Regions from separate parts of the Sphingomonas sp. BL-S-28 genome, predicted to be linked through region 2. Evidence: riboswitches for the same ligand, from Rfam matches in the RefSeq annotation. Region 2 holds a riboswitch; the other holds the start of a gene.

Evidence for each region. Region 2 has a riboswitch for cobalamin ahead of cobW (cobalamin biosynthesis protein CobW). Riboswitches for the same ligand answer to the same signal wherever they lie in the genome.
Region 1: it holds a riboswitch for cobalamin, as region 2 does, so the genes downstream of both, ACZ1JC_RS14150 (TonB-dependent receptor plug domain-containing protein) here and cobW (cobalamin biosynthesis protein CobW) in region 2, are expected to answer to the same signal.

The regions. Positions count from the first base shown of each region.
Region 1 covers NZ_CM145484.1:1,137,861-1,142,142, reverse strand. Annotated here, with positions in the region: gene ACZ1JC_RS14155 (DUF1636 domain-containing protein) at 1-273, opposite strand, end outside; gene ACZ1JC_RS14150 (TonB-dependent receptor plug domain-containing protein) at 273-2,240, opposite strand; cobalamin riboswitch at 2,429-2,637, opposite strand; cobalamin riboswitch at 2,695-2,904, shown strand; gene ACZ1JC_RS14145 (hypothetical protein) at 3,104-3,691, shown strand; gene ACZ1JC_RS14140 (cobyrinate a,c-diamide synthase) at 3,688-4,282, shown strand, end outside.
Region 2 covers NZ_CM145483.1:1,904,495-1,908,776, forward strand. Annotated here, with positions in the region: gene cobN (cobaltochelatase subunit CobN) at 1-1,944, opposite strand, end outside; gene cobW (cobalamin biosynthesis protein CobW) at 1,944-2,993, opposite strand; cobalamin riboswitch at 3,193-3,438, opposite strand; gene ACZ1JC_RS08090 (hypothetical protein) at 3,778-4,089, shown strand; gene ACZ1JC_RS08095 (PepSY-associated TM helix domain-containing protein) at 4,086-4,282, shown strand, end outside.

The DNA.
Region 1 (4,282 bases), on a different replicon from region 2:
AGCCTCTTCACCGGGCGTGAAATCGCCCAGCACATAGCCGACCTTGCCCGGCGCGCGGATGTGCACGGTGCAATGGCGCTGGCAGGCGAACAGGCAGGCCGTTTCCTGAACGGCCACGCCCTGCAATTCCGGATCGGCGGCCTGCACTTCGCGCATGGCCTCTGCCAGCAAGGCGCCGCCGCGCCGACCGCCGTCGTCCTCGCGCGCTTCTGCCGAAAGACGGCAGGTGTTGCACACGACCACGGATGGCCCCGGCGCGACGGCGCGCAGCATCAGAACTGGCTCCGGATGCCGAAGTAGACCGTTCGGCCAAGCTGGCTATAGCCGGCTACCGTCTCATAGTCCTTGTCGGTCAGGTTCTCGATCCGGCCCTGCAGCATCAGCCCGGGCATCACCTGCCACTGCGCGCGCAGATCCAGCAGCCAGTAATCGTCCAGCTTGGCAGTGCCGGTGGCGGCATTGTAGCTTTCACCCGAATAGCGCGCGGCCAGGCTGGCGCGGATGCCCTGCGGCAGATCCACGCCGCCCTCGATATTGGCGAGATGACGCGGCACGCGCTGCAGCTGGCGGCCATACGTGCTGCTGTCCGGCGTGCGGTCTTCCGCTTCGATCAGGCTGTAGTTGCCGTCCAGGAACAGCACCTTCCACTTGGCCGATGCCGCCAGTTCCAGACCTTGCGCATGGGCCTTGCGGACATTGGCGTAGTAGCCGAAGCGCGTGGTATCGGTGCCCGGCACATAGCAGATGTCGGGCAAGGTGCCGCTGGTGGGGCAATAGGCAAAGTCGATCAGATTGTCGGTATTGCGCTGGAACCAGGTGGCGGAGACATGGAGCAGTTCGCCCAGGCTCTGCTCGGCGCCCACTTGCCAGCCCTTGGCCTTTTCGGGCTTGAGGTTAGCCACGCCATAGTCGCTGAACATCTGGTAGAGCGAAGGCGCCTTGTACCCCTGGTCGTAGCTGGCACGAAGCACCGTCTTGCCTTCGTTCGGCGTGTAAGCCGCGCCGGCGCTGAACACCGTGTTGCCGCCGAAGCGCGACTGGTGATCGTACCGTGCGCCGCCGTTCACGGTCAGCCCGGTCACCGGCGTAACCCGCAGCTCGCCGTAGACGCTGTTCGTGTCCACCTTGTACGGCGTGGGGGTATAGGGCGTGGTGCTGTTGGTGGGGGACGCGGTGGTCATGCGCTGCTCCTCGCGCTCGGCGCCGAACACGGCCTGCACGGCCTCTGAGAAGCTGTAGGTACCCTGATATTCGTAACGGCGCACGCGGCCATGCGCGTCGAAAGTGATCTGGCGGATATTGCGCGTGGGATCGTAGTTCGCGCGGTCTGTCTCGGTCTGCGTCACCGCCACGCGGTTGACCAGCTTGCCGTCCAGCAGCGCGAAGTTCAGCCCGGCATAGCCCGACCATTCCTCGGTCCGGCCATAGGCCTGCGAATCGCCCGCAGTGCCGTCGAATTCATTGCGCGAGTTGGACCAGTATCCCCGCAGATCGAGCGATACGCCGGGCGCCACGCGGAACGTCATCGTGCCGTTGGCCGAAGTGCGGGTGAAGCCGTCATCCTCTGTGCCGGTGTCGCGCGCCGAAATGCCGTCGGTGGTGAAGCGCGATGCGGAGACGCGCCAGTCGATCGCGTCCGACGTGCCGCCGATCCCGGCGCGGGCGGATACGGTGTCATGCGTGCCCGCTTCCACCGCGAAATTGCCTTCCAGCGGCTTGGTGGGCTTGCGGGTGGTCACATTGATGACGCCGCCGATGGCATCGCTGCCCCACAGGATCGACTGCGGGCCGCGCAGGATCTCGATCCGATCGATATCGTCGGTGAAGAGCGTGGAAAATCCGTAGCCGCCGGCGGTGGAGGAAGCGTCGGACAGGCGCATCCCGTCGATCACCATCACGCTCTGCCCCGCGTCCGCGCCGCGAATGCGCACACTGGTGGTGGTGCCATAACCGCCGTTGCGCGAAAGACTGATGCCGGGCGTGCGCAGCAGCACGTCGGTCACGGCGATCGGCTGGGCGGCGGTGATCTGCGCATCGTCAAGCACGGTGATCGTCTGGGCGACGCGGTCGGCCTCCACCGGGGTACGCAGCGCGGTGACGACGATGCCGTCTCCTCCTGCACCGGCGCCCGAATCAGCTCCGGCATCGGCGGCATCCGCAGCCCGGGCGACGGTGGGGACGGCGATGGAGACGAGTGCCAGCGCAAGCGGGCTGGCGGCGGTGAGAATGGGGTACTTCATGGCATTTCCTTCGATACAGTCGTCGAAGCTCCAGCCAAAGGCAGCGGCACGAAGAACACGCGGGCGCGCGCTCGGCATCGCTGCCGGGCGCTCGGACGGCGTACCCCGCGCCGGCGCTGGTCCGGCGGAGCAGTGGCTGTCGTTGCGCGAGGAAATCCCCCCGTTCACCCGGCACACCCTGTCCGGACGAAGAACGACTGCGACGGGCAGGTCTCCTGGCTCGCGGGTCGGTGCCGGTTCAGCCGCCTTCTCGGGAATTGCGCCGGTTTCAATGGCTTGGCCCCCAATGGCGAAATGGCCGAACGGCTCGCCGCTTACAGTTGCAGGGGCAGCCCAGGTCTTACACCTGTGTTCCCTTTTGATCCCCTTGCGGGGAACCTGTCGCGGCGCGGCAACTATCGTGCGGGAAGCCGGCTGGCAAGTGTGCGACGCTTGCGCCCTTGCGCAAAGTGCCATAGGCGGGGCGGCGCAAGGGGTGCCCGAAAGGGCTTAATCGGGAAGCCCGGGGCCGCGGCGACGTTCGCGGCAGGCCGGCACTGCTCCCGCAACTGTAGCCGGGGATGCGCCCCGCCATATGCCATTGGGCCGAAAGGCATCCGAGAAGGCGGCGGAAAGGCGCGACGATCCGGCAAGTCAGGAAACCGGCCCTTCGCTGTCGATCCTTCGCGCGGGCGGGATGTACCGGGCGGACGGGGCGGGGTTCCATCGCGGGAACCGCCTTGGCGAGACGACAAGCCGCATGTCGTGTCGAAGGGAGCCTGTACGAAATGACACCGATCCGCTGATCCACTCGCCCCGGCGATATCGCCCCGGGACCTTTCGTGCACGCGCCTTCCTTCCATTTTGCCGGGAGACCATTGCCCATGAACGCCGCCGCCAAACCTGCCTTCGCCCGCCTTGACCTTTACGTGTTCGCCGCGCTGGCCGCGCTCATGCTGGTGACGCGCAGCCATTCGCTGAGCCACCTGGTCCATTTGCCCGATACAGACCTTGCCAGCTTCTTCGTGCTGGGCTTCTTCGTGCGCCGCATTTCCGCCTTCGCCGCGCTGTTCACGCTCGGTTTCGCGATTGACGTGGTGGTAATCCGGGTGCTGGGCGGTTCGGGCTTCTGCTTCACGCCCGCCTACTGGATGCTGCTGCCGGGGCACGCCGTGCTGTGGTTCGCCGGCCGTTTCGCCGCCACCCGCTGGGGAGATCGCCTTGCCGCCCTGCCCGCGATCGCCGCGCTGCTGGTCGCCGCCACATTCACCTCGCACCTGCTGACGAGCGGCGGGTTCTACTTCCTTGGCGGCCGCTTTGCGGATCCGACGCTGGCCGGATTCCTGCCGCGCATCGTTCGCTATTTCCCCGGCAACCTGCTGGCCACGCTGCTGTGGGCCGGTGTTGCCGCCGCGCTCTGGGCACTGGTGGTGAGCGCGCGTCCCGATTTGCGCCTCCAGCGCAGCCGATGACCAGCTGCCCGGCGCTGCTGGTCGCCGCGCCCGCATCGGGCCAGGGCAAGACACTGGTCACGGCCGCCCTCGCCCGCCGCCACGCCCGCGAAGGGCGGCGCGTGCGCCTGTTCAAATGCGGGCCGGACTTTCTGGACCCCATGGTGCTCGAAGCCGCCAGCGGCGCCCCGGTGCATCAGTTGGACCTCTTCATGGTGGGTGAGGCGCAATGCCACGCCCTGCTGCACGAAGCCGCGCAAGAGGCCGACCTGATCCTGATCGAAGGGGTGATGGGTCTGTTCGACGGCGATCCTTCCGCAGCAGACCTCGCCCGCCGGTTCGGCGTGCCGGTGCTGGCGGTGATCGACGGTTCGGCCATGGCGCAGACTTTCGGTGCGCTGGTCCACGGCCTTGCCAGCTACCGCCCGGACGTGACGGTGGCCGCCGTGCTGGCGAATCGCGTGGGCAGCCCGCGCCATGCGGAGATGCTGGAACAGGGCGTGCCCCCCGGCGTGCGCTGGCTTGGCGCAATGGCACGCGACACCGCGATTAGCCTGCCGGAGCGGCACCTCGGCCTTGTGCAGGCCGGCGAAGTGGGCGATCTCGCCGCGC
Region 2 (4,282 bases):
GCGCCGCAGCCGATCGAGACGGCGCGGGTCCATCCCGGCGGCGAGGTAGTATTCGTCCACCAGCGCCTCAAGCTGCTTGAGCGGGCCATGGGTTTCGGCGCGGGTCAGCGGGGGGGTGAGGTGATCGACGACCACCGCGCCGATACGACGCTTGGCTTGCGTGCCCTCTCCGGGATCGTTGACGATGAAGGGGTAGAGTTGCGGCAGCGGCCCGGCGCAGATTTCCGGGAAGCACTCGCGCGAGAGCGAGATGGCTTTGCCGGGGAGCCATTCCAGATTGCCGTGCTTGCCGACATGGACCACTGCCTGCGCGCCGAAGTCCTGCGCGAGCCAGACGTGGAAGGCGAGGTAGGCGTGCGGTGGCGGCAGGGCCGGATCGTGATAGCTGGCCTTGGGATCGATGTTGTAGCCGCGCGCGGGCTGCACGGCGACGGCGAGATTGCCGAAGCGGTGCACCGGCAGACGGAACGCACCGCCTCGCACGAAGGGATCGGCCGTCGGCTCGCCCCAGCGCTCGACCATGGTCCTGCGCGCGCTTTCGGGTACTGCTGCGAAAGCGGCTTGGTAGGCCGCAAGCGGCAGCGAAACTTCGCCCGCGCGCTCCAGCGATGTCAGGTCATTGGTTACGCCGCCGGTCATCACGTGCATCAGCGCGGCGCCGTCCCTTGGCGCATGGCCGGTGTCGTAGCCCGCCTCGACCAGAGCGGCGATGATCGCGGCAGTGCTGGCCGGGGTGTCGAGGCCGACGCCGTTGCCGATGCGACCGTCGCGGTTGGGGTAGTTCGCCAGCACCAGTGCGACGCGGCGTTCGGCGGATGCCGTACGGCGCAGGCTCGCCCAATTGGCGGCGAGATCGGCAACGAAGGCCACCCGGTCCGGTGCGACGCGGGGGACGACGATGCCGCACTGGGTCACTTCGTCGAAACGCTCGGCGGCCTTGAAGGCGACGGCACGGGTGAACAGGCGGCCGTCCACTTCGGGCAGCGCCACGTTCATGGCGAGATCGCGCGGGCCAAGGCCGCGTGCGGCGCCTTGCCACTCGCTTTCCTCGACGCCGGCGAAGGCGACTTGCAAGATCGGGCAGTCGGCCTTTTCCAGAATGCCCGGCTTGCGATCATCGCCTGCGGAGGAGGAGGCGAAGCTGGTGGCATTGACGATCACGTCGGGCGCGATCTCGCCCAGCAATCCGCCCAGCCAATCCACGGCGAAAGGCTCCCGCAGGGCGCGGACGTGAACGGCGGCGACGTTGAAGCCGCGCTCCTGCAGCGCCGCGATCATCGCGTCGATGGCGTCCAGCGTGCCCGCGATCATCAGTGCGCGGTAGAACACCAGCAGTGCGAGCGGGCGGCCTTGGGTCCACACCGCCTGCACTTCGGCAAGCCCGGCACGCTCGGTGCCCGCAAGATAGAGCCCGGCATCGGCCACCGGCACCGGATCGTCCGGTTCGCCCGCGTCATGGCCGATGGTGCGTGCGGCGGTGCGCAGGAACGACAGGGCATTGGCGGTGCCGCCCTGCCGCAGATAGTCGCGCATCCGCTCACGCAGTTCGGCGGGCAGGGTGGAGGCGCGGTCGAGTGCGGGATCGGCCTCTCTCCCATCGGCAATGGCGGCGAAGGCAATGCCGTTCTCGCGCGCGACGCGGGCAATCTCGTCGATGCCGTAGCCCCAGTAGCTCTTGCCGCCGAGCAGGATCACGCAGACGAATTTGGCCTTGGCGATCACCTTTTCGACATAGAGGTCGATCGAGTAGGGGTGGCGCAATTGCAGCAGGTTGGCGAGGCGGATGCTGGGTGCGCCTTCCGGCATTCGCGCCGCAGCGCCCGCGAAGCAGGCGAGTTCGCTGTCCGCCACGGTGAGGATCACCATGTCGCCGGGAGACTGGTCGAGGTCGATCGCCTCCTCGCCGCCCGAGATCGTCCCCGGTGTGGCGGACAGCAGGTGCATCAGGCGTCTACAGTACCGAGAACCCCGGCCAGCCCCGCCTCGATGGCAGCGCGGTCCAGCCCCTTCTGGCCGATGACGACAAGCTGGGTGCGGCGCACTTCCTGCGGCAGCCAGGCGCGGTCGTAGAAGTGCTGGATGCGCGGGCCGACGGCCTGCACCACAAGGCGGCTGGGCTTGCCGCCGACCGCGACCATGCCCTTCACGCGCAGAATGTCGTGTTCCGCGATCAGGTCCTTCAGGCGGGCGAGAAGTGCGTCGAGATCGGCTACATCGCCGCCAGAAACCACGAAGCTGTCGAAATCGTCATGGTCGTGGTCCTCGTCCAACCCATCGATGTGGGAGGGGCGGGAATCGAGATCGTCCTCGGCCGCGGCAGTGATGCCCAGCAGCGCGGCGATGTCGACAGCGCCGTGATCGGCGCGCACGATCTTCACGCCGGGGCGTGTCTCGGCCAGCACCAGCGTCTCGACATGGGCGAGGGCATCGGCGTCGACGAGGTCGGTCTTGTTGAGCACGACCATGTCGGCGCAGCCCAGCTGTTCCTCGAACAGTTCTTCCAGCGGGCTTTCGTGGTCCAGCATCGGATCGGCCGCGCGGGCCGCCGCCAGCGCTGCCTCGTCGGTGGCGAAGCGGCCGGCCGCGACGGCATCGGCGTCGATCAGGGCGACCACGCCGTCAACGGTGGCACGGGTGCGGATGTCGGGCCACTGGAAGGCCTTTACCAGCGGCTTGGGTAGGGCAAGGCCGCTGGTCTCGATGATGATGTGATCGGGCTTGTTCTCGCGGTCGAGCAGCTTCTGCATGGTCGGCAGGAAGTCGTCGGCGACGGTGCAGCAGATGCAGCCATTGGCCAGTTCGACGATATCGTCTTCCGGGCAGGCTTCGTCATTGCAGCCCTTCACCAGTTCGCCGTCGACGCCGACATCGCCGAACTCGTTGATGATGAGGGCGAGGCGGCGGCCCTTGGCGTTCTGCAGCAGGTGGCGGATCAGCGTGGTCTTGCCGGCGCCAAGGAAGCCGGTGATGACGGTGGTGGGAACTTTGCTCAACGGTCTTCTCCCGCGCGCCGGTAACTCGAAAACGGGCGGAGCGTCTCGCCGCGTCCGGATGCCCGAAACGCGACGCCCGGCCTGCGACGACGGACAGGCGCGCGCGCCCGACGTGGCATGCCGTTGCGGCCCCGGCCGCATGCATCACGTCGCTCAGACGGAAGAGTTACCGTGCCTTGGCCATTCCCTGGGCCGCGGCAAGAGCGACATCGCGCCGGCAGGTCTCCTGGCTCGCGGGTCATCACGCGATGCACGGCCTTCCCAGGCCCCGCATGATTTAGCGTCCGGCCCAGTGGCTGCGGCGGAAATCGTCGTCCCGCCGCGAATGTGCATCGCGCTCACCGCTTACAGTTGCAGGGACAGCCCCGGAATTGAGCGCAAAACCCGCTCTTACCGTGTTCCCGTATTAAGCCTCTTGCGAGGCACCGGCGCGATCTTGCCCGCCGCCGTTGGAGCGGCAGCAGACAGGCAGGCTCCTAGCCTTCGCGACCATGGCCCGCAAGCCTGCATCCGGACGGCGCATTCGGCTGCGGCATCATTCCGCACCGGCGTTCCGGCGATGCATGGCTATTCCACGTCAGTTTTAGGCTTCGGGCGATTGACTCGACCACCGCCAACGCCTAGCAGCCGAATTTGTGCGAATGGCTCGCAATAGCATGTCGGAAGGTGGTCTACGCGTGAAAACAACGACTTCATCCGGCAAACCATTCGGCCCGAGTCCGGCCGATTTCGCGGCGGTGCTGCGCTTGGCGCGCGTCGCTCGGTAACAGGCAGAACAGGCGCCATGGCATCTTCTGCAACCGGCATTACCAGGACGAACCTAGCAGCCAGGCTGCTGGCGGCGATACCGGCCAACTATGCGCTGTCTTCACTGGCCACGGCCTGCATCGCGCGCGGGCTGGCGCACGGCATGGGCGTCGCGCCGGCAGAGGCGAGCGTGGCGGGCACTCTGCTGTCGTTCGCAATCTTCGCCACAGTGGCGCTGATCGCGTTCGGCATGCGCTCGATCGCGCGCGTGTGGCTGTGGATGGCCGTTTCGGGCGGCGTCATGGCCCTATGGCTATGGTTTTCCCTGCAAGCGGGGGGCCGGTTGTGAAGGATAGCCTGCGGCAATCGATGGCGCTGGTGCACACCTGGTCCGGCCTCGTGCTGGGCTGGTTGCTGTTCGCCATGTTCGCCACGGGTACCTCCGCCTATTTCCAGGACGAGATCACGCGTTGGATGCAGCCAGAGGTTGTGGGCGATGCCGATCCCGTCAAATCGGCGCAAGGGGCGATCCGCTATCTGGA